DNA from 3 places in the Comamonas sp. Tr-654 genome. Region 2 is predicted to be linked to each of the others. Evidence: riboswitches for the same ligand, from Rfam matches in the RefSeq annotation. Region 2 holds a riboswitch; each other region holds the start of a gene.
What was found. A riboswitch is a leader RNA that binds a small molecule or an ion and turns the genes downstream of it on or off. The one in region 2 is predicted to bind glycine.
Positions count from the first base shown of each region.

Region 1: it holds a riboswitch for glycine, as region 2 does, so the genes downstream of both, F3J24_RS05245 (trimeric intracellular cation channel family protein) here and gcvT (glycine cleavage system aminomethyltransferase GcvT) in region 2, are expected to answer to the same signal.
Region 3: it holds a riboswitch for glycine, as region 2 does, so the genes downstream of both, F3J24_RS10915 (D-amino acid dehydrogenase) here and gcvT (glycine cleavage system aminomethyltransferase GcvT) in region 2, are expected to answer to the same signal.

Region 1 is NZ_VWWQ01000001.1:1,132,962-1,142,922, forward strand. Features, by position in the region: gene F3J24_RS05205 (ATP-binding cassette domain-containing protein) at 1-367, opposite strand, end outside; gene ssuC (aliphatic sulfonate ABC transporter permease SsuC) at 502-1,347, opposite strand; gene ssuD (FMNH2-dependent alkanesulfonate monooxygenase) at 1,358-2,566, opposite strand; gene F3J24_RS05220 (aliphatic sulfonate ABC transporter substrate-binding protein) at 2,590-3,672, opposite strand; gene F3J24_RS05225 (sulfonate ABC transporter substrate-binding protein) at 3,690-4,712, opposite strand; gene ssuE (NADPH-dependent FMN reductase) at 4,933-5,529, opposite strand; gene F3J24_RS05235 (sulfate ABC transporter substrate-binding protein) at 5,598-6,629, opposite strand; gene F3J24_RS05240 (oxidative damage protection protein) at 6,773-7,048, shown strand; glycine riboswitch at 7,249-7,341, shown strand; glycine riboswitch at 7,355-7,474, shown strand; gene F3J24_RS05245 (trimeric intracellular cation channel family protein) at 7,527-8,192, shown strand; gene mnmC (FAD-dependent 5-carboxymethylaminomethyl-2-thiouridine(34) oxidoreductase MnmC) at 8,352-9,961, shown strand, end outside.
Region 2 is NZ_VWWQ01000001.1:137,942-147,902, forward strand. Features, by position in the region: gene gcvP (aminomethyl-transferring glycine dehydrogenase) at 1-776, opposite strand, end outside; gene F3J24_RS00555 (MolR family transcriptional regulator) at 867-1,418, opposite strand; gene gcvH (glycine cleavage system protein GcvH) at 1,466-1,840, opposite strand; gene gcvT (glycine cleavage system aminomethyltransferase GcvT) at 1,963-3,099, opposite strand; glycine riboswitch at 3,164-3,277, opposite strand; glycine riboswitch at 3,297-3,405, opposite strand; gene F3J24_RS00570 (energy transducer TonB) at 3,494-4,093, opposite strand; gene F3J24_RS00575 (MBL fold metallo-hydrolase) at 4,107-5,189, opposite strand; gene F3J24_RS00580 (hypothetical protein) at 5,340-5,669, shown strand; gene F3J24_RS00585 (DHA2 family efflux MFS transporter permease subunit) at 5,739-7,352, opposite strand; gene F3J24_RS00590 (HlyD family efflux transporter periplasmic adaptor subunit) at 7,368-8,681, opposite strand; gene F3J24_RS00595 (efflux transporter outer membrane subunit) at 8,832-9,961, opposite strand, start outside.
Region 3 is NZ_VWWQ01000003.1:268,063-278,023, forward strand. Features, by position in the region: gene F3J24_RS10900 (PAS domain-containing methyl-accepting chemotaxis protein) at 1-318, opposite strand, end outside; gene dinB (DNA polymerase IV) at 456-1,673, opposite strand; gene F3J24_RS10910 (amino acid permease) at 1,873-3,393, opposite strand; glycine riboswitch at 3,924-4,023, shown strand; gene F3J24_RS10915 (D-amino acid dehydrogenase) at 4,195-5,463, shown strand; gene F3J24_RS10920 (DMT family transporter) at 5,622-6,554, opposite strand; gene nhaA (Na+/H+ antiporter NhaA) at 6,893-8,281, shown strand; gene F3J24_RS10930 (tetratricopeptide repeat protein) at 8,697-9,551, shown strand; gene F3J24_RS10935 (tetratricopeptide repeat protein) at 9,595-9,961, shown strand, end outside.

The DNA of each region.
Region 1 (9,961 bases), 1.0 Mb from region 2:
TCTCCAGCCCTGCGACAAGGCGCAGCAAGGTGGATTTTCCGCAGCCGCTGCGCCCCACGATGGCGATGAACTCACCGGGCCGGACATCGAGTTGCACCTGCTTGAGCACTTCACGCTCGCCATAGCGCTTGGTCAGCTGCAGCGTCTGCAAATGCACACCCTCGGCCACTTTCTGCTGCGCATCCGGCGGCTGGCTGCTGCCCTGCTGCTCTTCTTCCTCATCCTTGGTCCGCTGCCACAGCTTTCCACTCGCCTGCAAGGCCTCGGCCTCGTCCCAGGAGGCCTCCCAGGCCACCAGCGGCTGACGAGCATTCAGCGCACCTGCACCTACCAGCGACTGCGTCAAACGACTCCACAAACTACTCATCGCAAGCTCCTCTCATTCTTTCCACCAACCTCAATAGACACCCTCAAGGTGAGAGACATCGAGCAAGGGCCTAGGCGGCCCCGCCGCCCCACAGCGAGGATGCCATCCCCCTCCGGGGGAAGCCGCGCAGCGGCTCAGGGGGCTCCATAGCTAGGATGCCAGCGCAGCCACCAGCGCTCCAGCGAACGGGCAAACACATCGGCCAGCTTGCCCAGAATCGCGTAGAGCAGAATGCCCACCAGCACCACATCGGTCTGCAAGAATTCGCGTGCATTCATGGTCAGGTAGCCGATGCCGGCCTGCGCCGAAATCGTCTCGGCCACGATCAGAATCACCCACATCAGTCCCAGCGAAAAGCGCAGGCCCACGAGGATGGAGGACAGAGCCCCCGGCAACACGATGTCGCGGTACAGCTGCCAGCGCGTGAGGCCGTAGCTGCGCCCCATCTCGATCAGACCCGGGTCCACATTGCGGATGCCGTGGAAGGTGTTGAGGTAGATGGGGAAGAACACCGAAATGCTGATCAGGAACAGCTTGGCCGACTCGTCGATGCCGAACCACAGAATGACCAGCGGAATCAGCGCCAGCGCAGGGATGTTGCGCACCATCTGGATCGTGGAATCAAGCAGCGTCTCGGCCCAGCGCAGCGAACCCGTGAGCAGGCCCAGCAGCAGGCCCAGGCTGCCGCCTATGGCCAGCCCTGCCAGCGCGCGCCCGGCACTGACCTTGACATGCGTCCAGAGCTCTCCGGACTCGGTCAGCGTCCAGGCCGCACGCAGCACATCCAACGGTGCGGGCAGCACCCGCGTGGACAGCCAGCCCCATGCCGATGCAGCCTGCCAGACCGCGATCAGCGCGACCGGCAGCAGCCAGGGCAACAGCCGCAAGGCAAACTGCCGTGCCAGCAGTTCCAGACGCGGCACCGGCGGGCGTGCAGGCTGGACAGCAGCCTGCAACGTCAGCGTTTGAACATCACTCATGCTCTCTCCTTCAGCTTTGTGATACCCGGATCGGCTCGCGCTCCGCAGCGGCGGCTGCCGAAGCTGCGGCTCGCGGCGAGTACAGATTGGCCACGGTCTCGCCAAACGGACCACCGGGGTTGCCGCCACCGAGCTTTTCCTGCACGTTGACGGGCAGCAGCGGGAAGACCAGCTCGGCGAAGCGATAGGCTTCCTCGAGATGCGGGTAACCCGAGAGCACAAAAGTGTCTATGCCCAGATCGGCATATTCCTTGATGCGGTCGGCCACGGTCTGGGCGCTGCCCACCAGGGCCGTTCCTGCGCCGCCACGCACCAGGCCCACACCGGCCCAGAGATTGGGGCTGATTTCCAGATCCTTGCGGCTGCGCTTGGTGCCGCCTGCGTGCAGCTGGGCCATGCGGCGCTGGCCTTCGGAGTCCATGCGCGCAAACGCAGCCTGGGCCTGGATCACGGTCTCGTCCTGCAGACGGCTGATCAGCCGCTCGGCATCGGCCCAGGCTTCTTCATCAGTCTCGCGCACGATCACATGCAGACGAATGCCGAACTTGACCTGGCGGCCATGGCGCTCGGCCTTCTCGCGCACATCGGCAATCTTTTTGGCTACTTCGGCTGGCGGCTCGCCCCAGGTCAGATAGGCGTCGACCTGTTCCGCCGCCAGCTCATGGGCGGCGGGCGAAGAGCCACCGAAATAAACAGGCGGATAAGGCTTTTGCAGCGGCGGGAACAGCAGCTTGGCGCCCTTGACCTGCAGATGCCGGCCTTCAAAATCCAGCGACTGGCCCTCATGGCTGCGCGCCAGAATCTCGCGCCAGATCTCGATGAACTCGGCCGATTGCTCGTAGCGAGTCGCATGGTCGAGAAACACGCCATCGCCCTCCAGTTCGGCCTGATCGCCGCCTGTGACCAGATTGATCAGCAGACGTCCGCCCGAGAGGCGGTCAAAGCTGGCCGCCATGCGCGCAGCCAGGCTGGGCTGATGCAGTCCGGGACGCACGGCCACCAGGAACTTGAGGCGCTTGGTGACGGGCAGCAGGCTGGACGCCACTACCCAGGGGTCTTCGCAGGAGCGGCCCGTGGGAATCAGCACGCCTTCGTAACCCAGGCTGTCGGCCGCCACGGCCACCTGCTTGACATAGTCATGGCTCAGCTGGCGTGCGCCTTCGCTGCTGCCCAGGTAGCGGGCATCACCATGGGTGGGAATGAACCAGAACACTTGCATGACGAAATCTCCTTGAACCTGATTTAGAACCTGGATGCCACGGTGGGCGTGATGGATGAAGCGGCTGGGCTTGTCTGGCCATGGCTGGCGTATTCCGCCGCTGTGGGCTGCCAGACGATGTCAGCCACCTTCACCTGGCGCGGAATCACGCCCAGACGAAAAAAGGCGTCGGCCACGCGCTGCTGCTCGACCACCATGGCGGGATTGAGCAGCGTGGTCGGCGAGCTGGGCCTGCGGCCGATGAAGCGGCTGACCACATTCGCGTCCAGACCGCTGAAGGCGGCCAGCAGCTGCACGGCCTCCTTGCGCGAGGCCTGCACCAGTTGGTCAGCACGCGTAAGCTCGTCGAAAAGGGCCTTGATGAGCTGTGGATGGTGCTCGACCAGGCCACGCGAGGCCAGATAGAAGGAGTTGTTGCCCGTCAGCCCCTCGCCGCTGCTGAGCGCGCGTGTTCGGATGCTCAGCTCGGTGGCGGCATAGAACGGGTCCCAGATGGCCCAGGCATCGACACTGCCGCGCTCGAAAGCCGCGCGCGCATCGGCCGGAGCGAGATACACGGGCTGGATGTCGGCCCAGGCAATGCCCGCCTTGTCCAGCGCACGCACCAGCAGATAGTGGGCGCTCGAGCCTTTTTGCAGAGCCACACGCCGGCCTTTGAGGTCGGACGGTGACTTCAGCGGCGAATCGGCCAGCACCAGAATGGCCGAGCTTTCGGGCTTGGGTGGCTCGGCCCCGACATAGCGCAGGTCCTTGCCTGCAGCCTGGGCAAACACGGGCGGCGAATCGCCGGTCAGACCGAAGTCCAGGCTGCCGGCCGACAGCGCCTCCAGCAACTGCGGCCCGGCCGGGAACTCCAGCCAGCTGATCCTGGTGCCCGGAAAGCGCTTTTCCAGCACGCCATGCTGCTTGAGCACGACCAGATTGACGGCCGATTTCTGATAGCCGATGCGCAGCTGTGCCGGAGCAGCCACGGCCGACGCAGGCTGGGCCAGCGCATCGTCGGCGTAATAGGCAGCCAGGGTCCAACTGAAAGCCGTGGTGCCCAGCAGCTGCAGCGCCTGACGGCGGCCGCGCCGGAAACGGGGTGGAGTGGATGCAGAACTCATGGCGGTTGCGGCCTGTCTCAGCGGCTGGCCTGCAGGTCCACGGGAGCTGCATGCAGCAGATTGAGCTTCTTGGGGATCAGCTTGAGATCGAAGAAGGTGTCGGCAATCTTTTGCTGCTCGCCCAGGATTTCGGCATTCACGGCCTTGGTGCCGAATTCGGTACGGTTCAGATACAGCTCGGTCACAGCGGTGTCCAGGCCCAGAATCTGAGATAGCTCCCCGGCGGCGGCACTCTTGTTTTTGCTGGCCCAGGCATCGATGGCGGCAATTTCCTCGATAGCGATGCGCAGCACATCTGCGTTGCGGCTTGCATAGTCGCGCGAGGTGAAGTAGTAGGCACGGTTGTTGACCACGCCCCTGGCATCGGCCAGCAGGCGCGCATCCAGGGTCTTCTGCGCCGAGGCCAGGAACGGATCCCAGATCACCCAGGCATCGACCGAGCCTTTCTCAAAGGCGGCCCGCGCATCGGGAGGTGCCAGAAAGACCGACTGCACATCGCCGTACTTGAGGCCATGCTTTTCCAGCAGCTTGACCAGGAAGTAATGGACGTTGGAGCCCTTGTTGTAGGCAATGCGCTTGCCCTTGAGATCGGCCACGCTGCGGATCGGCGAGCCCTTGGGCACGATCACGGCTTCCAGGCCGGGACGTGCCACGGTGGCACCGGCATAGACCAGGGGTGCACCAGCGGCCTGGGCAAAGATGGGTGGGGCCTCGCCCACATCGCCAAAGTCGATGGAGCCTACATTGAGCGCTTCCAGCTGCACGGGACCAGCGTTGAACTCGACCCAGCGCACGGCCACGCCCAGCGGGCTCAAGCGTTTTTCCAGCGTGCCGCGATTCTTGAGAATCGACAGCCAGCCTTTTTGATGGCCCACGCGCAGCACGCGCTGGCCGCCTGTCGTGCCATTGCCCTGCTGCGCATGCAGATGGCCCGAAGCCAGGGCCAGGGCAGAAACAGCCGTGCCCGCCAGCCACTGGCGGCGCGAGGCACTCGGCAATTGCGACGAAATAGCCGAAGAAGTGTTGTTGCTATCGGTCATGAGAAATCAATCCTTGGAGTTCCCAGTCCACACACTTCAGGCATTTCTTGGGCCTGATTTCAGGCGCAGCTCGGCCTTCGCAGTGCGGGGACTGCTATCAAAAACAGAGACATGGAGAAATGGGCACCGCCCCATCAAGGGACAGCAAGCAAGGGCTGCCCCGCCGCGAGGCTGTCGTCCCCCTCGGGGGAAGCCGCGAAGCGGCTCAGGGGGCGCTAATTCAAACGCTACATCGCACGTCGGCAAACGCGATGCTTTCAAAGTCGTTGGCAGCAGCCCATTGGGCACTGCGGCGCAGATCGGTGGCCAGCAGCTGGGCGGCATCCTCGACGCGTTCGGCAATCTCGGGAGCCAGGCCGTAACCGCCTTCGGGCAGCAGCGGCACGCCCTGGTCGGTGGCATAGATACCCGGCAAGATGTGACGCGCACCCAGCGACTGCAGCACCGGGCGCAGTGCGTAGTCCAGCGCCAGCATATGGTGGGGGCTGCCCCCCGTGGCCAGGGGCAGGACCAGCTTGCCCTTGAGCGCCGTCTGCGGCAGCACATCGAGAAAGACCTTGAGCAGACCGCTATAGGCGGCCTTGTAGACGGGGGTGGCCACCACCACCGCATCGGCTCGGGCCACGCGCTCGGTCACAGCGCGAATCTCGGCATGATCGAAGCGGGCATGCAGCAGGGCTGCGGGGTCCAGCTGGTTGAGCTGCAGCACGGGTTCGGTGCTCAGGCCCTGGTCCTGGAGACGCGCAGCCACGGCATTGAGCAGGGCACTGGAGCGCGAAGGCTGCGAGGGACTACCGGCAATCAGCAAAATCGACATGGCTTGGCTCTATCTTTTTGTTATTGCAAAGACAGGAGCACTGATCGCGCCCCCGTCTCGCGTTTCACTTATTTCTTGGTGTAGATCTGGTCGAAGCTGCCGCCGTCGGCAAAGTGGGCCTTGTCTGCCGCTGCCCAGCCGCCAAAAGCCTTGTCGATGGTGAACAGCTCCAGCTTGGGGAACTGGCTCGCGAACTCGGCAGCCACCTTGGCATCGGTCGGACGGTAGAAGTTCTTGCCAGCGATGCGCTGTGCCTCCTCGGAGTACAGATACTTCAGATAGGCCTCGGCCACGGTGCGCGTACCCTTTTTATCGACCACCTTGTCGACCACGGCCACCGAAGGCTCAGCCAGGATGGAAAGCGAAGGCGCGACGATCTGGAACTTCTCGGGACCGAACTCCTTGAGCGCCAGATAGGCCTCGTTCTCCCAGGCCAGCAGCACATCGCCCAGACCGCGCTGCACAAAGGTCACGGTGGAGCCGCGCGCGCCGGTGTCCAGCACGGGCACGTTCTTGTAGAGCTTGGTGATGAAGTCCTTGGCCTGTGCGTCGCCGCCGTATTTGCGCTTGGCAAATTCCCAGGCCGCCAGATAGTTCCAGCGTGCACCACCCGAGGTCTTGGGGTTGGGCGTGATCACCTGGATGCCGGGCTTGACCAGATCGTCCCAGTCCTTGATTCCCTTGGGATTGCCCTTTTTGACCAGGAACACGATGGTGGAGCTATAGGGAGCACTGTTGTGCGGCAGGCGCTTTTGCCAATCGGCCTTGACATTGCCGTTCTTGACCAGGGCGTCGATATCGCCGGCCAGGGCCAGCGTGGCCACATCGGCTTCGATGCCGTCGATGATGGAGCGTGCCTGCTTGCCCGAGCCGCCATGTGACTGCTTGATGGTCACATCCTGGTTCTGCGTGGCCTTCCAGTGCTTGGCGAATGCCTGGTTGTAGTTCACATAGAGCTCGCGTGTCGGGTCGTAGGAGACGTTGAGCAGTTGCACGCCAGTTTGCGCAAAAGCGGGCAATGTGGGCAGAGCCGAGAGGGTCAAGCCAGCAATCAGACCGGCAGCCAGAGGAAACTTGATAAAGTTGCGACGATTTTTCATTGGACTGTGTTCTTCGAGTGAATGGATAACGGGCTTCTGCCCCGTTGCTGCGCATTCTTGAGCTGCATTCTTAAAACTCAAACTACTAAGATTTCAGTTTGTTATTACCCAAACATCTGAGATCAACCAAGAGGACCCTACACATGGCACGTACCGTTCACTGCATCAAGCTTGGTCAAGACGCTGAAGGCCTGGATTTCCCTCCTGCCCCCGGCGAACTGGGCAAGCGCATCTATGAAAGCGTGAGCAAGCAGGCCTGGGCCGACTGGCTCAAGCACCAGACCATGCTGATCAATGAAAACCGCCTGAACTTGGCCGATGCCCGTGCTCGCCAGTACCTGGCCCGTCAGATGGAAAACCATTTCTTTGGCGGCGGCGCAGATGCCGCAGCAGGCTACGTGCCTCCCAGCGCCGAGTAATTCCGGCAGACCTGGACACCAAGCCCCCTGGCCAAGGCCTCGGGGCTTTTTTCTTGCGGGCTGCCGAACAACCGACCGGTGAGACCAAGGGCGCGCCCAGGCAGCCCAGGGGTGCCCGAGGCCGGCAGTCGCAACACTGCTCAAACCCAATTGATACAGGTACTAACCCGAATACGGTCTCTGGAACTGGCTAGAATCGCGCCCATCCCGCGGGAGAGCGGAACCTGTCAACGGTTCCCGCCGAAGGCGCAAACTCCCATAATCGCTCAGGCAATAAGTACCGCGGGTGGGTCTGACAGGACCCGGATATCGCCAACTGGAGAGCAGCCCGCAACCACAAGTCTGCAGGGCTCACCGAAGGGGCAAGCATGTACGCCGCGAAGGTGCCCATGTGCAACTCTCAGGTAAAAGGACAGCGGGAGAGGCAAGCCGGACACTCCCGCTGATGCGAGTGGCTGGTCTATTTTCAAGTGCCTTCATGCTTCCCTCCATCTCTTTGCTGGACTCGTTCCAGGCCTCCAACTTCACCGTCATGCTGGTCATCTATCTGGTGGCCATTACCGCCGAAGCCATGTCCGGCGCCCTCGCTGCAGGCCGGCGCAATATGGACATCTTTGGCGTCGTGGTCATCGCCTTCGTCACCGCACTGGGCGGCGGCACCATCCGCGACATGGTGCTGGGCCACTATCCCATAGGCTGGACCCAGCATCCCGAATATGTGTATCTGGTCATCAGCTTCGGTCTGCTGACCACGGTGATAGCGCGCCATATGCACCGCCTCAAGCAGGTGTTTCTGCTGCTGGATGCCATGGGCCTGATCGCCTTTTCACTGATCGGCTGCAATACGGCACTGGAACTGGGCTACCCGACCATCGTCATCATCATGGCCGGCATGATTACCGGCATCAGCGGCGGCATTTTGCGTGACGTGCTCTGCAACCAGGTCCCCGTGGTGTTCCGCCGCGAGCTGTATGCCAGCGTGTCGCTGTCCGTATGCCTGATGTTCCTGGGCCTGCGCTATCTGGAGGTAAGCTCCAATATCAGCACCCTTGTCTGTTTTGCAGGCGGCCTGGCCTTCCGTCTGGCAGCCATTCGTTTCAAATGGCGCCTGCCCGTTTTCTCCTACCAGCAGCGCTGGGAATAAGATCAGGCTTCCGGGGCGCTCTGGAGCGGCCCCAGCTGCCTTCGACGGCGGGACTGCCCGGGCGGCTGATTGCAGCCCTTTTTTCCTTCCAGCTGCGCCAGTTTTCCACGCCATATCCGTTGGCGCTTTTCTCCTGCCATGTCTGAACCCATCACATGGATGCCGGATGGCACCCCCTACAACACCCGATTTGGCGACCGCTATCACAGCGAGCTGGGCGGCCTTGACCAGGCCCGCCAGGTCTTTCTCGGCGGCTGCGGTCTGCCTGCGGCCTGGGCTGATGCGGCCCAGTGGCGCATTCTGGAAACCGGCTTCGGCCTGGGCCTGAACTTTCTCGTCACCTGGGCGGCGTGGAAAGCCGACCCGCGACGCCCGCGCATGCTGCATTTTGTCTCGGTGGAAGCCCACCCGGTCTCGCGCGAGGATCTGCTCAAGTCCTTGCCCGCCGACGAGACACTGCGTCCGCTTGGCGAGCAACTGGCCGCGCAATGGTGGGGGCTGCTGCCCGGCGTGCACCGGCTCTCGTTCGACGATGGCCAATTGCTGCTAACGCTCTATATAGGCGACGCCAAGACCATGTTGCGCAAGCAGCAGCTGACGGCAGACAGCGTGTACCTGGATGGCTTTTCTCCCCAGCTCAACCCCGAGATGTGGGACGAAGACGCCATGAAGAACATTGCCCGCCATTGCCACCGGGGCACCCAGCTGGCCACCTGGTGCGTAGCTGGCCATGTGCGCCAAGCGCTTAAGGCGCAGGGTTTTGAAGTCAAGAAGCGCACCGGCGTGCCGCCCAAGCGCCATAACCTGCATGCGACCTACAACCCGGCCTGGGAACCGCGCCATCGCAGCGACGGCCTGCCTGCGCCGGTGAGCCAGGCCAGTCGCTGTCTGGTGCTGGGTGCGGGTCTGGCCGGTGCTGCCGCCGCTGCCAGCCTGGCCAGGCGCGGCTGGGAAGTGACCGTGCTGGATGCGGCGGCCGCGCCGGCTGCAGGGGCCTCGGGCCTGCCTGCCGGCCTGTTCTGCCCGCATATTTCGCCCGACGACAGCGTACTGTCGCGCCTGTCCAGAAGCGGCGTGCGCGCAACGCTACAGAATCTGCAGCAACTGAGCCAGGCAAACAAACTGCAACCGTCCCGGGACTGGGCTCATGACGGGGTTCTCGAACACGACCTGAACGAGCCCTCCCATCTGCCCAAGTCATGGCTGCAGCCTGGAAGCGATACCTACCCCTGGGGTCTGCACTGGAGCGCACCCGTGCAACCAGCCCAGCTGTCTGCGGCCCATCTGCCCGCAGACAGTCAGGCCGTCTGGCATGAGCAGGCGGGCTGGGTCCGTCCTGCGCAACTGGTGCAGGCGCTGCTGCAATCCCCCGGCATTCATTGGCAAGGTCATGCCCCGGCCTCAAGGCTGCTTCGCGATCCGCTGCGCCAACTCTGGCAAGTGCAGGATGCCCAGGGCCAGACCCTTGCCGAAGCCCCGATGCTGGTGCTGGCCCTGGGCCCTGACACCAAGCCCTTGCTGCGAGCCAGCGGCCTGGCTTCAGGCGAATGGGAGCTGCAAGCCATACGCGGCCAGGTCAGCGTGGCCGAGCACGATGCCAGGACGCTGGCCGCCATGCCGCCCTTCCCCGTCAACGGCCACGGCAATCTGGTGCCGGACTTTCCCTCGGCCAGCCATGCCGGAGCGCACCAATGGGTCATGGGATCGACCTTCGAGCGCGATGTGACGGCACTGCCTCCCACTGCTGCCGATCAACAGGCCGCCCACGC
Region 2 (9,961 bases):
AGCAGGTCGGTGGCCACGATGGCGGCCGCCTGCTTGGCGTGAATGGCTTGCACATCGGCCTTCCAGTCCACAATCCAGCCGCTGGATGCAGGGTACTGGATGACGGCGGCAAACAGGTCGCCTGCCAGGGCAGTTTCCCACTCCTGCTGGCTGTTGGCGATCACCACTTCGATGCCGATCGGCCGGGCGCGGGTCTGTATGACTTCAATCGTCTGCGGGTGCAGGTCGCCGGCGAGCACGATGCGATGGCTTCTGGATTTGACAGAGCGCCTGGCCAGCGTCATGGCCTCGGCGGCAGCCGTGGCTTCGTCCAGCATCGAGGCATTGGCGATAGGCATGCCTGTCAGGTCGGTCACCATGGTCTGGAAGTTGACCAGCGCTTCCATGCGACCTTGTGAAATCTCGGCTTGATAGGGGGTGTAGGCTGTGTACCAGGCGGGATTCTCGAGGATGTTGCGCAGGATGACGCCCGGCGTGTGCGTGCCGTAGTAGCCCTGGCCGAGAAAGCTCTTCAGCACCTGGTTCTTGCTGGCGATGGCCTTGAGTTCGGCCAGTGCTGCGGCTTCGGTAATTGGCGCCGGAAGATCCATGGGCTTGGCGCGAGCGATGGAGTCGGGCATCACATCGCATATCAAGGCGTCCAGCGTGGGCTTGCCGATGGCGGCCAGCATTTTTTGCTGTTCCTCGGTGTCCGGGCCTATATGACGGGGGATGAATTCGTGGCTGTTTTCCAGCGCTTCCAGCGAAGCGACGGGGGCGGGAGGCGACATCAGCATGGGAGGGACCTATTCTCAAATACTGTGACTGACGGTTTGCATGCCAGGCATGCGTGAATGCCGTATGCCTCAAGGCATACAGCCGGTGCTTCAAGCAGCGCTGGCTTGTTCCAGCGCGGTGTTCATCAGGGCCAAGCGTTCGCTTTCCTGGTCGGCATGTTCCCAATCGGGATATTTGCTGCGTGCCACGGTGTTCAGCCATTGCTGGCAGGCCAGGGCAAGCAGTGCCTGCTGGTGCAGATCGGCATCGATGCTGCCCGTGATCTTGAACTGGCCAAAGGCCGTGGCCACATGGGCGCGGCAGACCGAGCGCAGATAGCTCTGGTTCATGTCGTCGCTGGCCAGCCATTGGGCTTTGGCCGCATTGTCATGAGCCAGCATGTCCTCGGGCACGGGCAGATCCCAGTCGCTCAGTTGCTGGCGCAGAAAGCGCAGGGTCTTGGCGGGCTTGCCGCCCGTCTGCTCCTGGTACCACTCTTCAAGAGCGGCCAGTGTGTCGCTGCCGTCATCGTTGCCGAAGGGGCTGAAGTCGTCACCGCAGTCGTAGTAGAAGTCCTGGGTCGCGATGCGCACAAAGGCCGGGTGGCTGGTCTCGCGGGCGAGACCTACTTCCGGATCGTCGAAATACTGGATGGTGCTCATGGCTGCATGCAAAAACGGCCTTCGCAAAGCGAGGGCCGTTGATACGCTTAGTTGTCCTTGGCGAAGTCGTTGTAGGCGGTCTCTTCCATCAGAGCTTCGAGCTCGCCCACATTGCTCATCTTGACCTTGAAGAACCAGCCTGCGGCCAGCGGATCGCTGTTGGCCAGGGAGGGGTCATCGCGCAGGGCTTCGTTGACTTCGACGATCTCGCCGGTCACGGGCATGTAGACATCGGCGGCGGCCTTGACGGACTCGACCACGCCCGCGACATCGCCGGCCTTGAAGGTGGAGCCCACGGCGGGCAGGTCCACAAACACCACATCGCCCAGCGCATCCTGTGCGTGTACGGTGATGCCGACGATGGCGGCATTGGTGTCAGCGGCGTTGATCCACTCGTGTTCTTTGGAATACTTGATGCTCATGAAAAGCTCCAGATGGGGGATTCAGGGGAATCGGGTGTTGTTTGAGAAAGGTCCAGCTCGCACTTTAGCGGTGTTCTGGCCGCTGTTTGGCAAACTGGCCCGTCTCATCCGCGGCGGCAGACCTAGCCGCGGTGATAGCGGGTGGGAACGAAGGGCGTGGCGACCACCCTCATGGGCACGGGCTTGCCGCGCACCATGGCGAAGATTTCCGTATCGATGGCGGCGTAGTCGGGCTCGACATAGGCCAGCGCCACGGGCTGGTTGAGCGTGGGGCTGAGCAGGCCGCTGGTGATGTGGCCGATATGCTGCCCGTCCATGTTTTCCAGCACGGCAGGCTCGCGCACGGGAATGCGCTCCAGCGCGATCAGGCCCACGCGCTTGCGGCGCAGCGACTGCGGGTTCTGCAATTGCTCCAGCACGATGGCCGCACCCGGAAAGCCGCCCTCGCGCTCGCCGCCGCTGCGGCGCACCTTCTGCATGGCCCAGTTCAGCGCAGCTTCGACGGGCGTGGTGCTGGTGTCGATGTCGTTGCCGTACAGGCAAAGTCCGGCTTCAAGGCGCAGCGAGTTGCGCGCGCCCAGACCGATGGGTGCCACCTCGGGCTGGGCCAGCAGCGCCTCGGCAAAGGCTGTTGCCGCTTCGCCGGGCAGGGAGATTTCGAAACCGTCTTCGCCCGTATAGCCGCTGCGCGTGATGTAGAGCGCATGGCCTTGCCAGTCGAAGTGGTTGCCGGTCATGAAGACCAGAGATGTCACACCGGGAATCAGACGCGCGAGGGCTGTGGCGGCTTGCGGGCCTTGCAGGGCCAGCAGGGCGCGATCGGGCAGGGGGATGACCTCGCAGCGATTGGCAATGCGGCTCTGGATATGGGCGATATCGGCCTCTTTGCAGGCGCCGTTGACGATGAGGAACAGATCTTCGCCACGGTTGACGAACATCAGGTCGTCCAGAATGCCGCCTTGCTCATTGAGCAGCAGGCCGTAGCGCTGTTTGTGCAGGCCCAGGTCCATGACATCGACGGGCATCAGCGATTCGAGCGCGGCTGCGGCATCGGGGCCGCGCAGCAGCAATTGGCCCATGTGCGAGACATCGAACAGGCCGGCGGCCTTGCGGGTGTGCAGGTGCTCGGCCATCAGGCCTTGAGGGTATTGCACGGGCATGGCGTAGCCGGCAAACGGCACCATGCGGGCACCCAGTTTCTGGTGCAGGGCAAACAGCGGTGTGGAACGCAGATCGGAAGAGGTGTCAGCAGCAGTCACAGGCAAGCGCTCCGGTGGTCAAACCAAAATGAGTGGCCATGCATGGCTGGGCCATGCGTGGCGGGCTTGCCCTGCTGTCCGCTTTACCTGAGAGATTCACTGCCCGCATTGCATCGGGCAGCTTGCTCCTTCGGTGGATGCCGGCGCACGGCCTGCATCTCTCTCCAGCAAGGGACGCTGCAGGCTTGCACACCTGGCAGCGCTTGTCAGTCCTTTTGCCTGAGCGTTTTGACTCCGGGTGGGGGTCTGCGCCTTCGGCGGTGCAAGGCAGCTTCAGCTGCAGGCACTCTCTCCTGACGCTGGCGATTCTAGCGGTGGGCAAGGGGCTTGCACCACCGAATCGTATGGATTTTGGGGTTTTCGAGCATGCATCGTCCGCGCCGTGCTTGCGTCCTCACTGCGGGCCGGTGTTCAAGGCCGGCTTGGGCTCGGGATCGATCTCCTGCACACGCGGAAACACCAGCTCGTAGGGCTGCTCGAAGCAGGACGTCACGGGCTGGCCCTGGCGCATACCGGGCTTGAATTGCCAGCGTTTGAGCGACTGCAGTATGGACTTCACAATGCGTGGATCGGCATCGGCGGGCTGATAGGCCACACGGCCGAGCTGACCTTGGGCCGTGACTTCCAGACGGAAGACCACCGTGGTCTCCAGCCCGTTCGGGAACCAGTGAGCGCTGATGAAAGGCGTGGTGTGGCGGCGTGGCCTGGGTTGCTGGTCGAGCTGGGCAGGGGGCGTGCAATCTGCATTGATCCAGGCAGGCCATTCCGTGCTCCGTGGTGGCTTGGACTGCGCATCCAGGGGCGAAGCCGGAGCAGGCACCAGCGCAGGTTGCGCAGAGACGATAGCCGGTGTGTCGGCAGCCGGATCCGGCTTGAGCCGGCTGCCATCGGAGAGATGGGAGCATGCCCCGAGCAGCAAGGTGGTCAGAGCAGTGGCGCAGGCGGCGGCAAGGTATGAGGTGCGCGAAATGTCCATGAGGCCATTGTCGGCCATGCGGGCCGCACCTTCAGGGTTGTGCCGGGCGCAGATCCAGTTCCTTGCGGCCGGCCTCGGCGCAGGCACGCCACCAGGCCGAACCCGCATGCGGAGCGCCCAGGTCCAGGCGCTCGCCCATCATGGGGGTGGCGATCTCTATGCCGTGCTGTCTGCCCAGGCTCAGGATCTGCTCGAACGGGTCCCACCAGGCATGCATGGCCAGGTTGAAAGTGCCGTTGTGTATGGGCAGCAGCCATTGGCCGCCGAGATCCCGGTGAGCCTGCACGGTCTGTGCAGGGTGCATATGGACATAGGGCCAGTGGGCGTCGTACGCGCCGGTTTCCATCAGCGTGACATCGAAGGGGCCGAAGCGCCTGCCGATTTCGGCAAAACCGTCGAAGTAGCCGCCGTCGCCGCTAAAGAAGACGCGCAGCGGCCTGTCGGCCTGGCGGTCTTCTATGGTCCAGGAAGCCCATAGTGTGCGGTTGCCGTCGCGCAGGCTGCGTCCCGAGAAATGCTGGGCGGGCGTGGCCGTGAAACGCAGGCCGTCGACCTCGCTGCTTTGCCACCAGTCATGCTGCACGATCTTGTCGGCCGGCACGCCCCACGCTGCCAGTCTGTCTCCCACTCCCAAAGGGCAGAGAAAAACGCCTACCTTGGGCGCGAGCACGCGAATGGTGGCGCGGTCCAGGTGATCGTAGTGGTCATGCGAGAGCAGCACGCCGCGCAAGGCAGGCAGCTCGTCAAGGGCAATCGGCGGGGCATGAAAGCGCTTGGGGCCGGCAAAGGACAGTGGGGAGGCACGCTCGGAAAACACAGGGTCCGTCAGCCACCAGCCGCCGCGCAGCTTCATCAGCAAGGTCGAATGGCCCAGGCGATAGAGGCTGCGCTCGGGCGCGAGGTTCAGCTCGGCCGTGCTAAGCGGCAGAACGGGCAGCGCCTTGCCCGGCTCGGAATCGGCCGGCTTGTTGAAGAAGAACTTCCAGAGCGTCCCTGCATCGGGCTTGGGACCGTCGGCCGGACGTGGATGTGTGTTGCGAAAGCGCCCGCCCGAGTACTGAGGCGAGTCTTCGTAGTCGGCGATGGGAGTGGAGAAGCTTGGTTTGCTAAACAAGATCGGGCGCCTTAGTAAGACATTGGCCGCAGTTTGGGACGGTTTGCCGCGCTGCAAGAGCCGATTTGCAAGAAGCCGTATCGCCGGGGCGGCCATTTCAATGATCCGATGGGGCGAATGCGACACTCGCTGTCTGAGGAGCAAATACACATGAATCCCATGGTTCACAATCTGGAGAGCATGCTGGCGGCCGGCAAGGACGGTGCGCTGCTGCGCTATACCCTGGGCAAGGCCTATGCCGACGAAGAGCAGATGGCCGTGGCGCGCGAGCATCTGCGCAAGGCCACGGCGCTGGATGCCGAATACTCTGTCGCCTGGAAGCAGCTTGGCAAGGTGGAGCTGGCGCTGGGCGATGCACAGGCAGCACGCGCCGCCTGGCAGCAAGGGCTGAGCTGTGCCCAGACCAAGGGCGATGCCCAGGTCGTCAAGGAGCTGCAGGTTTTTTTGCGGCGCCTGGACAAGCAGGCTGCCGGCGCCTAGAAACTATCAAAAAAATAGCTGGAAGCGATTGTGGGTCAATCGCTTCCAGCCAATTCTGCCTGAAGTTTGTCAGTGTGCGCCGGCGGCTGCGTCGGAGGCTCCTGCGGCAGAGGCGGGGCGCTTGGTGAACCAGATCAGCACGATCAGGGTCAGGAACAGAAAGGACGACGCCAGAAAGATGTCGTCGGCGGCCCGCGTGAAGGCCTGCTGATCGATCAGCCGGTTGATCTGGGCATAGGCCTGCTCGGCACTCATGCCTGCTGCCTGCAGGTTTTTGACCGTGTTGGCAAACGTGCCCTGGCCCTGCACCAGCAGCTCGGTCAGATGCGCATGGTGCATGGAAGCCCGGCTTTCCCAGAGCGTGGTGGCAATCGAGGTGCCCATGGCGCCGGCCGTGATCCGCACGAAGTTGGACAAACCTGCGGCGGCAGGAATGCGATCCGGCGTCAGTCCGCTCAGCGTGATGGTGGTCAGCGGAATGAAGAAGAAGGCCATGGCGCCCCCTTGGATCAGCGTGGGAATCAGGATGTGGGCGAAGTTGGTCTCCACGGTGAACTGCGAGCGCATCCACAGCACCATGGCAAACACGATGAAGGCAATCGTGGCCATCTTGCGCGGATCCCAGACACCGACCTTGCGACCCACCATGGGCGTGAGCAGGATGGCCAGCAGGCCCACCGGCGCCAGGGCCAGGCCGGCCGAGGTGGAGGTGTAGCCCATCCATTGCTGCAGCCACAGCGGCAGCAGCACCACATTGCCGAAGAACAGACCATAGGCAATCGACAGTGCGATCGAGCCGGCCGCAAAGTTGCGCCGCTTGAACAGGCGCAGATCGACGACGGGATGAGCGTCGGTCAGCTCCCAGACCACGAACACGGCAAATGCCACGACAGCGATCACCGCAAAGGCGATGATTTCATTGGAGGCAAACCAGTCCAGCTCCTTGCCCTTGTCCAGCATCAGCTGCAGCGCCGCCACCCAGAGCACGAGCAGGGAGAGGCCCACGGTGTCGATTGGCAGCTTGCGCGTGGGCGTTTCGCGGTTGCGGTAGATGCTCCAGGTCATGAGGGCCGAGAGCAGGCCGACGGGCACGTTGATGTAGAAGATCCAGGGCCAGGAGATATTGTCCGTGATCCAGCCGCCCAGCAGCGGCCCCACCACGGGTGCGACCAGGGTCGTCACGCCCCAGAGCGAAAGCGCCACACCGGCCTTGGCAGGCGGATAGCTGGACAGCAGCAGGGTCTGCGACAGCGGAATCATGGGGCCGGCCACGGCGCCTTGCAGCACGCGGAACAGCACCAGCATCTCCAGCGAGGAGGCAAAGCCGCAGAGCCAGGAGGTCAGCACGAACAGCAGCACGCTCATGGTGAACAGGCGCACGGCGCCGAAGCGCTGGGTGAGCCAGCCCGTCAGCGGCACGGAGATGGCATTGGCCACACCAAAGCTGGTGATGACCCAGGTGCCCTGGCTGGGGCTGACGCCCACATCGCCGGAGATGGCCGGAATGGCCACGTTGGCGATGGAGGAGTCCAGCACGTTCATGAACGTGGCCAGCGATAGTGCCAGCGTGCCCAGAGCGAGCTGCGCGCCCTTGAGCGGGGCGATGGCTGGCGGCATGGGGCGGGCCGCCGGAGCCGGTGGCGAGGCGCCCGCTCCGGGGTCGTCAGAGGTGGTGGAAGTCATGGCTGATTCCGCGTCTTATTGCGCAGCTTGGGCTGCAGGCTGGGCGGGCTCAGCGGGTGCGACCGGGGCGGGCAGATCGGCCAGCTGGGTCAGTGCAGGCAGCTTGTCGCCCGCGATGATGTGCTGGATGCGCTGCTCGGCCTGGGCCAGGCTGCCGTCATAGACAGTGGTCTGGGCCACGGGCTCGGTGCGCGGCGTGCTGGCCAAGGCCTGGCCATCCTTGTCGCGGATATCGACCTTCACGTCCATGGACAGGCCCACACGCAGCGGGTGCTGCTTGAGCGCTTCGGGCTCGAGGCTGATGCGCACGGGAACGCGCTGCACCACCTTGATCCAGTTGCCGGTGGCGTTCTGCGCGGGCAGCAGCGCAAACGCCGCACCCGTGCCCGCGCCCAGGCCCACGACCTTGCCTTCGTACGTGGTCTTGTCGCCGTAGACATCTGCGGTCAGCTCCACCTTCTGGCCCATGCGCAGATCGGCCAGCTGGCTTTCCTTGAAGTTGGCATCCACCCAGAGCTTGTGCAGATCGACCACGGTCAGCAGCGGCGAGCCGGCGGCCACGCGCTGGCCCAGTTGCACGCCGCGCTTGGCCACAAAACCGTCCACGGGGGCGATCAGTCGCGTGCGTTGCAGGGCCAGATAGGCCTCGCGCACCTTGGCTGCGGCCGCCATGACGGCAGGGAAGTCCTCGGCCGTCGTGCCCTTGGTCTGGGCTTCGGCGGCCGTCAACTGGGCCTTGGCAGCGCGCACGGCGGCTTCTGCGGCCGCCACGGCGTTGCTGGCGGCCGTGGCCAGGGCCTTGGCATGGTCAAACTCTTCCTTGCCCACGGCGCCGGTGGCCGTGAGCGGGCGGCGCCGTGCCACATCGTCGTTGGCCTTGGCGGCATCGGCCTTGAGGCGCAGCAGATCGGCTTCGCGCTGGGCCACCTGGGCGGCCAGCGGGGCGTTGTTGGCATACAGGGTACGGGTCTGGCGCGCGGTCTGGGCCAACTGCGACTCGGCCTGGGCCAACTGCACCAGGTAGTCGGCAGGGTCCAGCTGCACCAGCAACTGGCCGGCCCGGACATAGTCGGTATCGTCGGCGCCGATGCTGATCACGGTGCCGCCGACCTGGGGCGTGATCTGCACCACATTGCCGGCCACATAGGCGTTGTCCGTGGTCTGGTAGTTGCGGGCCACCATCCAGTGCCAGCCGCCCCAGGCGATGGCGGCCACGGCGACAGCGGCCGCCACGATGGTCAGGCCCTTGCGGCGGCCCGCAGGGTTGGCGCTGGGCGTAGCGGCGGCAGGAGCTTGGGGAGCGTTCTGAGTAGGCTTGGTGTCGGTCATGATGTTGGCGCTTTGTTATCTGTGAAGCGGTTTTGCGCTATTGAAAAAGAGGATCTGCTAGCGCTTGTCAATCAATGAATTGAGAGCGTTTTTGCCTTGAATTCAATGGCAGTAAAGCGGTAGCAGCTATTGATTTATTGAGTCCGATGTTTATTTCACGGCAACAGCCGGGGTGTCGTCGCTCCAGCCGCCGCCCAGGGCAGCGGCCAGGGCCACGCGGGTGTCGAGTTCGCGCGCCTGCAGGTCCACGGCTAGACGGCGCTGGTTGATGAGCTGGGTTTCGGTGTTGAGCACGGTGATCTGGCTGCCCAGGCCGGCCTGATAGCGCTGCACGGCAAAGTCATAGGCACGCTCGGCCTTGGACAGCGACTCGGTTTGCAGCTGCTGCTGGCGCTGCAGCGATTGCACGGAGGCAATGGCGTCGCCGGCCTGTTTGACGGCATCGAGCACGGCGCCGTTGTACTGGGCAATGGCGGTGTCGAGATCGGCTTGTTTGCCGCGCAACTGGGCGCGCAGGCGCTTTCCGTCGAAGATGGGCAGGCGCAGCGCAGGCGTAATGCCCATCTGGCGCGAGCTGCCTTGCAGCAGATTGTCCAGGCCCAGCGCGTTCAGGCCCACAAAGGCGGTCAGATTCACATCGGGGTAGAAGTCGGCCCTGGCGGATTCAATGCCTTGCGTGGCCGCTTCCACGCGCCAGCGCGCGGCAACCACATCGGGGCGGCGGCCCAGCAGATCCGCGCCCAGAGCCTGGGGAACGGGCTGGATGCGCAGCACCGACAGTCTGGGCGAGAGCGCATTCTGTGCGTCGGGCGCCTGGGCGCAGAGCACGGCAATCGTGCGGCGCGCCAGCGTGATCTGTTCGCCGAGCATCTCGATCTGGGTTTGGGCATCGGGCATGCCGGCCTGGGCCTGGGTCAGCTCCACCTGGCTGTCCAGGCCCGCTCGGGTGCGCTGCTCGCTCAGGTTCAGCAATGACTGGCGCTGGCCCAGCGTGCGTTCTGCCACTTCCTTCTGGGCAATCAGCCGTGCCAGGGCGATATAGCTGCGCGCCACCTGTGCGGCCAGCTGGTTGGCGGCAGCAGCGCTGTCGGCCTTGGCGGCGCGTGCCTGGCCCAGCGCGGCCTGCAGGTCCGCGGCATGCTTGCCGAAGATGTCGGGCGACCAGGACAGGCCGGCCTGCAGATTGCCGCTGTTGTAGATATTGCCCGCAATGGGGGCGGGAATCATGCCGTTGGCCGTGTAGCGCTGGCGTGTAGCGTCGGCGCTCAGCGTTCCGCGCA
Region 3 (9,961 bases), on a different contig from region 2:
GCCGCCTTCCATGATGGGCGTGACATTGGCGCGCACCCAGTAGTGATCGCCGTTCTTGCGGCGGTTCTTGACCAGTGCCGTCCAGGGGTAGCCATGGGCGATGGTGCGCCACATGTCCTTGAAGGCAGCGGCCGGCATGTCGGGGTGGCGAATCAGATTGTGCGGCTGGCCGATCAGCTCTTCATAGCCATAGCCGCTGACGCGGACGAAGGCGGGATTGCAATGCGTGATCTCACCCTTGGTGTTGGTGCTGGAGACCAGCAGCTCGTCGCCCGGAAAGTCGTAGTTTTGTTGAGATACCGGCAGGTTCAGGCGCATGCTTTGCACTCCTCCAATAGGCCTATGTAGTTTTTGTTCGAGAGTGAGCGATCAGGCATCCCGTCGACAGCTGGTTAACCAGATACACAAATTCACACTTGGATCATCGCACAGCGATGATTCCCGAGCCCCCAGGCTCAGAACAGAGATGCGGTATAGGGATCCAAATGCTTGACGGATGTCAAACCATGAGGCCTGAGCAGCAACTCTCGCGCCACCGGATCGTGGGCACTGGCCTGCCAGAGTGGCTCGGCGATCAGGCCCGAGACCTTGACCCCCAGCAGCCTGATGCGCTTGCCCAGAGGCACGCGCTTGAGGCATTGGCCTGCGGCCAGGCGGATGGCGGCCGCATCCTGTATCGGCAGGTTCAGGGTCTGGTCCCGCGTGGCGATCCTGAAATCGTCATAGCGCAGCTTGATGCCCACCGTCCGCCCCACATAGCCCTTGCGCTGCAAGTCCTCGGCCAGCCGCTCGCACAGGTCCGTGAAGATGGCACCCAGTTCGGCCTTGTCGCGCACGGCATGCAGATCACGCTCGAAGGTGGTCTCACGGCTCATGGACACCGGCTCACTCTCGGTCACCACTGCACGCTCGTCCCGTCCCCAGGCCGACTCGTGCAGCCAGTGGCCATAGCTTTTGCCAAACCAGTGCAGCAGTTGCGGCAGGCTTTGCGCGGCCAGGTCGCCAATAGTTTCAATGCCCAGGCTCTTGAGCTTGGCATCGGCCTTGGGCCCTATGCCGTTGACCTTGCGGCAGGCCAGCGGCCAGATCCGGCTTTGCAGATCCTCGGGCTGGACGATGGAGATGCCGTTGGGCTTGTTGAACTCGCTGGCCATCTTGGCCAGCAGCTTGTTGGGCGCCACGCCGACCGAGCAGGTCAGACCCGTGGCGTCGAAGATGGATTTCTGGATCAGCCGGGCCAGCACGCGCCCGCCTTCGCGCTGACCACCGGGCACGTCGGTGAAGTCGATGTAGACCTCGTCCACGCCACGGTTCTCCATGAGCGGCGCGATCGACAGGATGATCTCTTTGAAGGCCCGCGAAAAGCGCCGGTACTCGGCAAAGTCCACGGGCAGAAGAATCGCCTGCGGGCACAGCCTGGCGGCCTTCATCATGCCCATGGCCGAGCCCACGCCGAACTGCCGGGCCGGATAGGTGGCCGTGGTGATCACGCCGCGCCCCGTGTAATCGCGCAGCAGCGGAAAGTCCGCCACCGGGATCTCGGACAGCGGCCGCCCCGCATGCCGCGCCAGCAGCTCCTCGTCAAAGCTGCGCCGCCCGCCGCCGATCACCACCGGCAGCCCCTTGAGCTGCGGGTAGCGCAGCAGCTCCACGGAGGCGTAGAACGCATCCATGTCCAGATGCGCTATGCGCCTGGGCCTGGACTCGGGGCTGGTGGGAAGATCGCTCACAGTGCCGATTTTGCCTGCGCCGGCAAGAACCGGCACCCATGCGTCAAACAAGCACACGGGCAACGGGATACAACAAGCAGCGCCAGCCCCCGTCCCTGCTGCTACCCCTTCCCGCCTGGAGAAGGGGAAGGCTCAAACCGCCTCAGGACGACACCTTGCCCTGCTTGATGTCTTCGAGCTCGTCAAAGCGCATGTCGGCATAGCTGATCCAGGTATTGCGCTTGACCAGCCAGTAACCCAGCCAGAACAGCAGGAACAGCGGAATGCCCAGATAGGTCGAGACCACGCCGCCCCAATCGATGCGATCTTCCAGGAAGGCCTGGTAGTTCTGGCCCAGCGTCACCACCAGACACAGCACAAAGGCAAAGATGGGGCCGAAGGGGAAGGCACCGGCCTTGTAGGGCAGCAGACCCACATCATGACCATGCATGACATAGCCGCGACGGAAGCGGTAGTGGCTGACGGCAATGCCCAGCCAGACGATGAACTCCGTCATGCCGGCCAGGTTCAGCAGCCAGATATAGACGGCCTGCGGGCTGTAGAGCGAGGAAAACAGGCACAGGCTGGCGACCAGCGTGCTGCCGATCAAGGCCACCAGCGGCACGCCGTTCTGGGTCAGCCGGGAGAAGATGCGCGGCGCATTGCCCTCGGTCGCCATGTTGTAGAGCATGCGCGTGGCCGCATACATGCCCGAGTTGCCGGCCGACAGCACCGAGGTCAGGATCACCGCATTCATCACCGTGGCCGCCGAAAGCAGACCCGCGTGCTGGAACACCAGCGTGAACGGGCTCACGGCGATATCGGCCACATCGGTGCGCAGCAGCTGCGGATCGGTATAGGGAATCAGAAAGCCGATGACGACAATCGCCAGCACATAGAACAGCAGGATGCGCCAGAACACCTGACGGATAGCACGCGGCACGTTTTCGCGCGGATTCTCGGATTCGCCCGCCGCCACGCCCACCAGCTCCGTGCCCTGGAAGGAATAGGCCACGATCATGGCCACGCCCACAAAGGTCGCGAAATTGCCGACGAATGGCGCATCGCCCGTGGTCCAGTTCTCGAAACCGGGCACATGGCCGTTGCTGATGATGCCGAACAGAATCAGCACGCCGGTGATCAGAAAGGCCACCACGGCCAGCACCTTGATCAGCGCGAACCAGTACTCGGCCTCGGCAAAGCCCCGCGCGGAAAACGCGTTCAGCCCCACCATCAGCAGCAGGAACAGGCCGCTCCAGAGGATGCCCGGCACATTGGGAAACCAGTAGGCCATGACCAGCTGCGAGGCCACCAGATCCACCGCCACCACCACGGCCCAGCTGAACCAGAAGTTCCAGCCCAGCGCAAAGCCGAAGCCGCGATCCACATAGCGCGAGGCATAGGTCGAGAAGGAACCGGCCACCGGCATGAAGGCGGCCAGCTCGCCCAGGCTGGTCATGATGTAGTAGACCATGATGCCGATGAGCAGATAGGTGAGCACGGCACCGCCCGGGCCGATCTGGGCGATGGCCGAGCCGGAGGCCACAAACAGGCCCGTGCCGATGGCGCCGCCAATGGCGATCATGCTCAGGTGGCGCTGCTTGAGCACCCGGTGCAAGCGGGGCTGGTTATCGTCACCATCGCCAGTCGGCGCGAGCTGCTGGCTTGAGTTGGGTTGGGACATAAATGTCTTGTTGTAATGGTTTGCGCCCATCCGGACAAAACACCCAACCATCCCGCAGGCGCTGCGACAGGCAACGCAAAAAGGCGACCATGACGGTCGCGGGCAACAAGGACAAAGGAACGAAGCCATGACAGCAGAACGCCATGGCGGATAGGCCAGTTGCATCCTGAATCGGCAGCCACCCCGGTCGGGCGCTTCAATGGCAAAGCGGTGATATCGCCGGGCCCATTGACAGGCAAAGACGATATTTTGCCCAAATCCACCGCCGACCATGGCCCGTCATGTCAATGCAGGGGTTGGCTCTGGGGCTGCTCAGCGGCACTTGACAGCGCCTGATGCTATGAATTCGGAAGCTTCTTGCGCATGAACACATTCACTTTCCTTATAAAAACACAAGAAAGTCATTAAAAACAAGCGCTAGCTGCTATCAAATAAAAGAAGCGCAGCACGGCCTGCCCCGGCGCAGAAGTCTAGAAAACCCGTATATCCAGGCGCCGCCATTCTTCCTACATTCGCCACAGGCTCTCAGCCCGGTGATGCCGAGAGAGACTGCAGCGCAAACTTGTCGCATGCAGCGCCGAAGGAGCAACCGCCCCGGAAACTCTCAGGCCAAAGGATCGGCATCGCTTTCACACACTCTGAAGAATGTCCGGACGTCATCGTCCGCCGGGCATACCGAAGGAGCAAGCGAGCAGCACCGCAAGGCCCTGCCTCGTGAATCTCTCAGGTCCAGAACAGAGGGGGCGTCCGCTGCGCATGTTGCGCACGGGCTCCACCCTTGACGAGTCTGGAACCTGAATCATGAAGACAATCGCCGTCATCGGCGGTGGCATCACTGGCGTGACCACCGCCTACGCCCTCGCACGCCGCGGATTTTCCGTCACCCTGTTCGAGAAGCAGCGCTATGCGGCCATGGAGACCTCGTTCGCCAATGGCGGCCAGCTCTCGGCCTCGAATGCCGAGGTCTGGACCCACTGGTCCACCATCGTCAAAGGCCTCAAGTGGATGCTCAAGAGCGATGCTCCGCTGCTGCTCAACCCCAAGCCCAGCTGGCACAAGATTTCCTGGTTCTGCCAGTTTCTCGCTGCCATCCCCCACTACCAGAAAAACACCGTGGAGACCGCCAGGCTGGCGATTGCGGCACGCGAGCACCTGTTCGAATGGGCGGCCGCCGAAGGCATTGACTTCGATCTGAAGCAAAAAGGCATCCTGCATATCTACCGCGACCGCGCCGGCTTCGAACATGCGGGCAAGGTCTCGCAACTGCTCGCCCTGGGCGGGCTGGAGCGCCGCGCCGTCACGCCCGATGAAATGAAGGCCATCGAGCCGACACTGTCAGGAACCTTCTATGGCGGCTACTTCACCGAGAGCGACTCCACCGGCGACATCCACAAGTTCACCAGCGGCCTTGCCGCCGCCTGCGAGCGACTGGGCGTGCAATGCCGCTACGGCCAGGAAATCGTGTCGGTGAACAGCAACGGCAAACAGGCCAGCGTGACCGTGCGCCAGGGTCTGGAGGCCGAGACCTCGACTTTCGACGCCATGGTGGTCTGCGCGGGCACGGCCAGCCGCGCGCTGGCCGCTCAGCTCGGCGACAGCGTCAACATCTATCCGGTCAAGGGCTATTCCATCACGGTCAATCTGCCGGACGAAGCCAGCCGCGCCGCAGCTCCCGTCGTGAGCCTGCTGGACGACGAGACCAAGCTGGTCACCAGCCGCCTCGGCGAAGAGCGCTTTCGCGTGGCCGGCACGGCGGAGTTCAACGGCTACAACAAGGACATCCGCGCCGACCGCATCCGCCCTCTCATCGAATGGGTTCAGCAGTGCTTCCCGGGCGTCAGCACGCGCAGCGTGGTGCCCTGGGCGGGCCTGCGTCCCATGATGCCGGACATGCTGCCGCGCGTGGGTCCTGGCAACAAGCCCTGCGTTTTCTACAACACCGGCCACGGCCATCTGGGCTGGACCTTGTCGGCCGTCACCGCCGACATGGTCGGCGACCTCGTGCTGCAGTCCCTGGGCAGCGCCAGCAGGCAGTCACGTCCGGCCACGCTGACCACCGCCAGCGCCTGATAGCGGTTCAGGGCACTGCACCAACAAGCCAGGCACGGCATCGCGCATCGTCGCTGCAGAGAGCTATTTTTCAGGAGCTAATTGCGCCTTTTCATGCTTCATTTCAATGACTTTTCACCTTGAAAATGAACATTGGAAAGCGCAAGCAGCTCTTGAAATCAGAGCTGCAGACAGATCAGCACCAGTCCCAGCATCATCAGCGCCATGCCCAGCTTTTCGGTCAGCGACAGCTTCTCGCTGAACACCTTGCGCGAGACGATATAGCTGAACACCACCTCCACCATGCCCAGGGTGCGCACGGCAGCGGCCCCCTGCATGGCATAGGCGGTGAACCAGGCCAGCGAGGCCGCAGCGCCCATGCTGCCGGCCAGCAGCGAGATGCGCCAGGCCTTGAAGATGGGGCGCAGGCCTTGCTCATGGGTTCTGGCTATCCAGGCGCTCATGACGACGGACTGCATGGTCTGCGCGATCAGCACGCCCCAGGCCCCGGACAGCCAGGGCGAGCTCACGCCCAGCGTTGCGATCTCGACCGCGCCGCCGCGAAAGCCCACCGTGGCCAGCGCAAAGCAGGCGCCGCAGATCAGGCCGTAGACCGAGGATTTGCTGGTCCAGGCCGAGAGCGTGAACAGTTGCCCACGCGGCGGCAGCGACAGCATCAGCACGCCCACCGTGGCCAGCACCATGGCCAGCAGCGCCAGGCGGGTCGGCAACTCGTGCAGGAACATGGCGGCAAACAAGGCCACCTGCAGCACCTCGGTCTTGGACAGCGTGACCGCCACGGCAAAGTTGCGCTCCTTCATGGCCACCAGCAAGGCCGCCGTGGCCGCGACCTGAAAGAAGGCACCCAGCGCAATCCAGCCCAGATAGGCGGCGCTGAACTTCGGCAGCACCAGGGACGGATCGCCCAGCGCATACAGCGCCAGCAGATAGGCGGCGGCGAACGGCAGGCCGTAGAGAAAGCGCACCAGCGTGGCCGGCAGCGTACCGACCTGCGCCGTCAGCGAGCGCTGGGCCGTGTTGCGTACCGTCTGCGCCGCCGCCGCAAACAGCACCACGCCCACCCACAAATATTCCATTCCTATGCCCGACATGACACGCCTTCTCTCTCGTTAGCGCGCCAGCATAGCGCCGGCTGCCGGACGGCGCTGACGCGATTCGTGCAGTCCACCCGCTTGAGCCGAGGCGACGCGAAGCGCGAGAGGCAACTGTCCTGATAACGAGGTCTGTTTTCCCGCAAATAAACCCCATATCCAGACCATTGCTGCATCTTTAGCTACAATTTCAGCCGGGTGCCCGTCACACAAGGTGGCGATGGCAGGTGAATTTTCATGCGCAGGTCGGGCCGCCAGCGCACCGTCGTTTTGCAATGCAGACGGCACCATCAAGCATGGTGCATCTGTCAGCGGACGGCCTCAGACACCACCATTACATGGACCCACAAACACTTGTGCAGGCCCCTGCGCCCTCCGCATCTCAAAAGTCCCCCCGCATCCCCGCGCTGCAATCCGCGACCGAGCGCGTGCAGGCGCAAATCTCGCATTTGCTGCATATCGAATCCTTTGCCGGCATGGTGCTCATGCTGGCCGCCGCCGTCGCCCTGGTATGGGCCAACTCCGCTGCGGCGCCAGGCTACTTTGCGCTGTGGCATGCGCCTGTCGCGCTGACGCTGGGCCCGTGGAGCTTCAGCACCGATTTGCATTTCATCGTCAACGATGTGCTGATGACGGTGTTCTTCCTGGTCGTGGGCATGGAGATCCGTCGCGAGTTGCACAACGGCGCACTGGCCAGCCTGCGCCAGGCCAGTCTGCCGCTGATCGCAGCCATCGGCGGCGTGGCCGTGCCCGCACTTCTGTACATGGCCCTGGCGGGCAATGACAGGACGCTGCTCAACGGCTGGGCAATCCCGACGGCAACCGACATCGCGTTTGCCGTGGGCGTGCTGGCCTTGCTGGGCCGCAATATTCCGGGAGCGCTGCGTATCTTCCTGCTGGCCCTGGCCATCATCGACGACATCGTGGCCGTGCTCATCATCGCCTTCTTCTACTCGGGCGGGCTGCAGGCCATGGGCTTTGTGGTGGCTGCGGCCGGCGTGCTGCTGGTGCTGCTGTTCAACCGCATGGGCATTGCCGCCGCTCCTCTGTATGTGCTGCCCGGAGCCGTTCTCTGGTTCGGCCTGCTCAAGACCGGCGCACACCCCACCCTGGCAGGCGTGGTGCTGGGCCTGATGACGCCCGTGTTTACCCGCCCTGCCCCCATGCCGCTGCTGATCACCGCACAGACGGCCATGCGCAAGGCCGGCGAGCAGGTGCTCAGCGGGCGGCCGGATCCGCAACACCTGCTGCAGGAGCTGCGCACCGCCCAGTTCGCACAGCGCGACCTGCTGCCACCTGCGCTGCGCCTGCCCATGATTCTTCATCCCTGGGTGGCTTTCTGCATCATGCCCATCTTTGCGCTGGCCAATGCCGGCGTACAGTTCTCGGGCATAGACCTGAGCGCTGCTGCACCGCAGACCACGGCCATGGCCGTGCTGGTGGCCCTGGTACTGGGCAAGCCCCTGGGCGTCTTCATCTGCACCTGGCTGGCCGTCAGAAGCGGGCTGTGCAGCCTGCCCGAGGGCCTGAACTGGCGCGGCGTGCTGCTGGTGGGCCTGCTGGCCGGCATCGGCTTTACCATGTCCATCTTTGTCGGCGGTCTGGCCTTTGCGGATGCCTCCTTGCTGGGTGCAGCCAAGCTGGGCATTCTGGCCGGTTCGGCCATCGCCGCCTTGCTGGGATTGGGCTATGGCTTTGCCATGCGCAAGCGCCTGCAGCGCACATAAGCACTTCCCGATCACGATGCCCGGCCGGGCTCGGGGCTGACAAGCGCCCCTGATCAACAAGCTGCAGCCGCCAGACGCGATGAACGACTGGCGGCTGCAGTTCGTTAGGTGACTAGAATGCCTCCCCGCTCTGGCCCGCAACTCCGGACATCTGAATGCCTGCGCCATGAAGGGCGCCGACTGATGCTTCAGAAGTTCCAGGCCCGTAACCGGCGTGAATCAGCGAAGGCCCGATGGTCGGCGCTCTCGCCGTGCCGCTTCGCGGTACGCCCACGCTCTGCCGACTGCTGAACCGTGGGTCCGCCCGGGCATTCAGGGCAAGACATCAGGGCAGCCTGAAATCAGGGTCCGCCTTGCCGTTGCAGTCGGGGCACAGCTTATCTATCGCAAGAACATCAGAAGAAATGCACAAAAAATGGCTCACCTTTACTCCGCTGCCGCATTGTTGCTTGCCAGCACCTTGGCAATGGCTCAGCCAGCGGACCTGCTGCACAAAGCGCAAGCGGGAGATGCACAGGCACAGCTGGATCTTGGCCAGATATACGTGGAAGGCCGTGGCGTGGCGCAAAGCGACGAGAGAGCCGCTCATTGGTTTGGTCTTGCGGCAGCACAAGGCAATGCATTGAGCCAGAGTAATCTCGGCTTGATGTACGACCGGGGCCGTGGCGTGAAGCAAAGCGACCAGGAGGCCGTCAAGTGGTACCGCCTTTCGGCAGCGCAGGGAGAGGCCAACGGCCAGTTCAATCTGGGCGTGATGTATGAAGATGGGCGCGGCGTCGAGCAAAGCGATGAGGAGGCCGTCAAGTGGTATCGGCTCGCTGCAGCGCAAAACCTTCTCGATGCCCAGTACAACCTGGGTCTGATGTATGTCAGCGGCCGCGGCGTGGAACAAAGCGATCAGGAGGCCGCCAAATGGTTTGGCATAGCGGCTGCAAAAGGCCATGACTCGGGCCAGGTCAACCTCGCCGTGATGTACGCCACCGGTCGCGGCGTGCCGCGCAACGAGAAAGAGGCTGCCAGACTGCTGGGCCTGGCCGCAGAGCAAGGCAATGCGACCGCCCAGGTCAACCTCGGCACGATGTTCGAGGAAGGGCGTGGCGTCAGACGCAGCCTGTCTCAGGCCTATTTCTGGTATGCCCTGGCGGCAGCCCAAGACCTGGAAGACACGGTGCCGCTGCGCGATGCTGCGGCCCGCAAGCTCAAGCCCGCAGAGCGTGCTGCACAGGATTCAAGAATCGGCAGCTGGAAACCCAAGCCGCAAATTCGCTGAATCTGCACACTAGAAACCGCAACGTCCCATCAACAAGCAAGCCATGAAAAAGCCCTTGAGCCGTCTCTTTTGCGCAGCCGCCTTGCTGCTTTGCAGCACTTTGTCCATCGCACAATCGTCCGCCCTGCTGCAGGCAGCCGAGGGCGGCGATGCCCAGTCACAGTTCAAACTTGCAGCCGCCTACCTCACAGGCCGTGGCACACCCAAAAACGACGAGCAAGCAGCCAAGTGGTTCATGCTGGCAGCAAAGCAGGGCCACGCCGAAAGCCAGTCCAATATCGGCCTGATGTACGGCCGCGGGCGCGGCGTGCCGCAAAGCGATGAGGAAGCGGTCAAGTGGTATCGCCTGGCCGCGGAACAAGGCGACGCCGACGGTCTGTTCAACCTCGCGGTGATGTATGACGACGGCC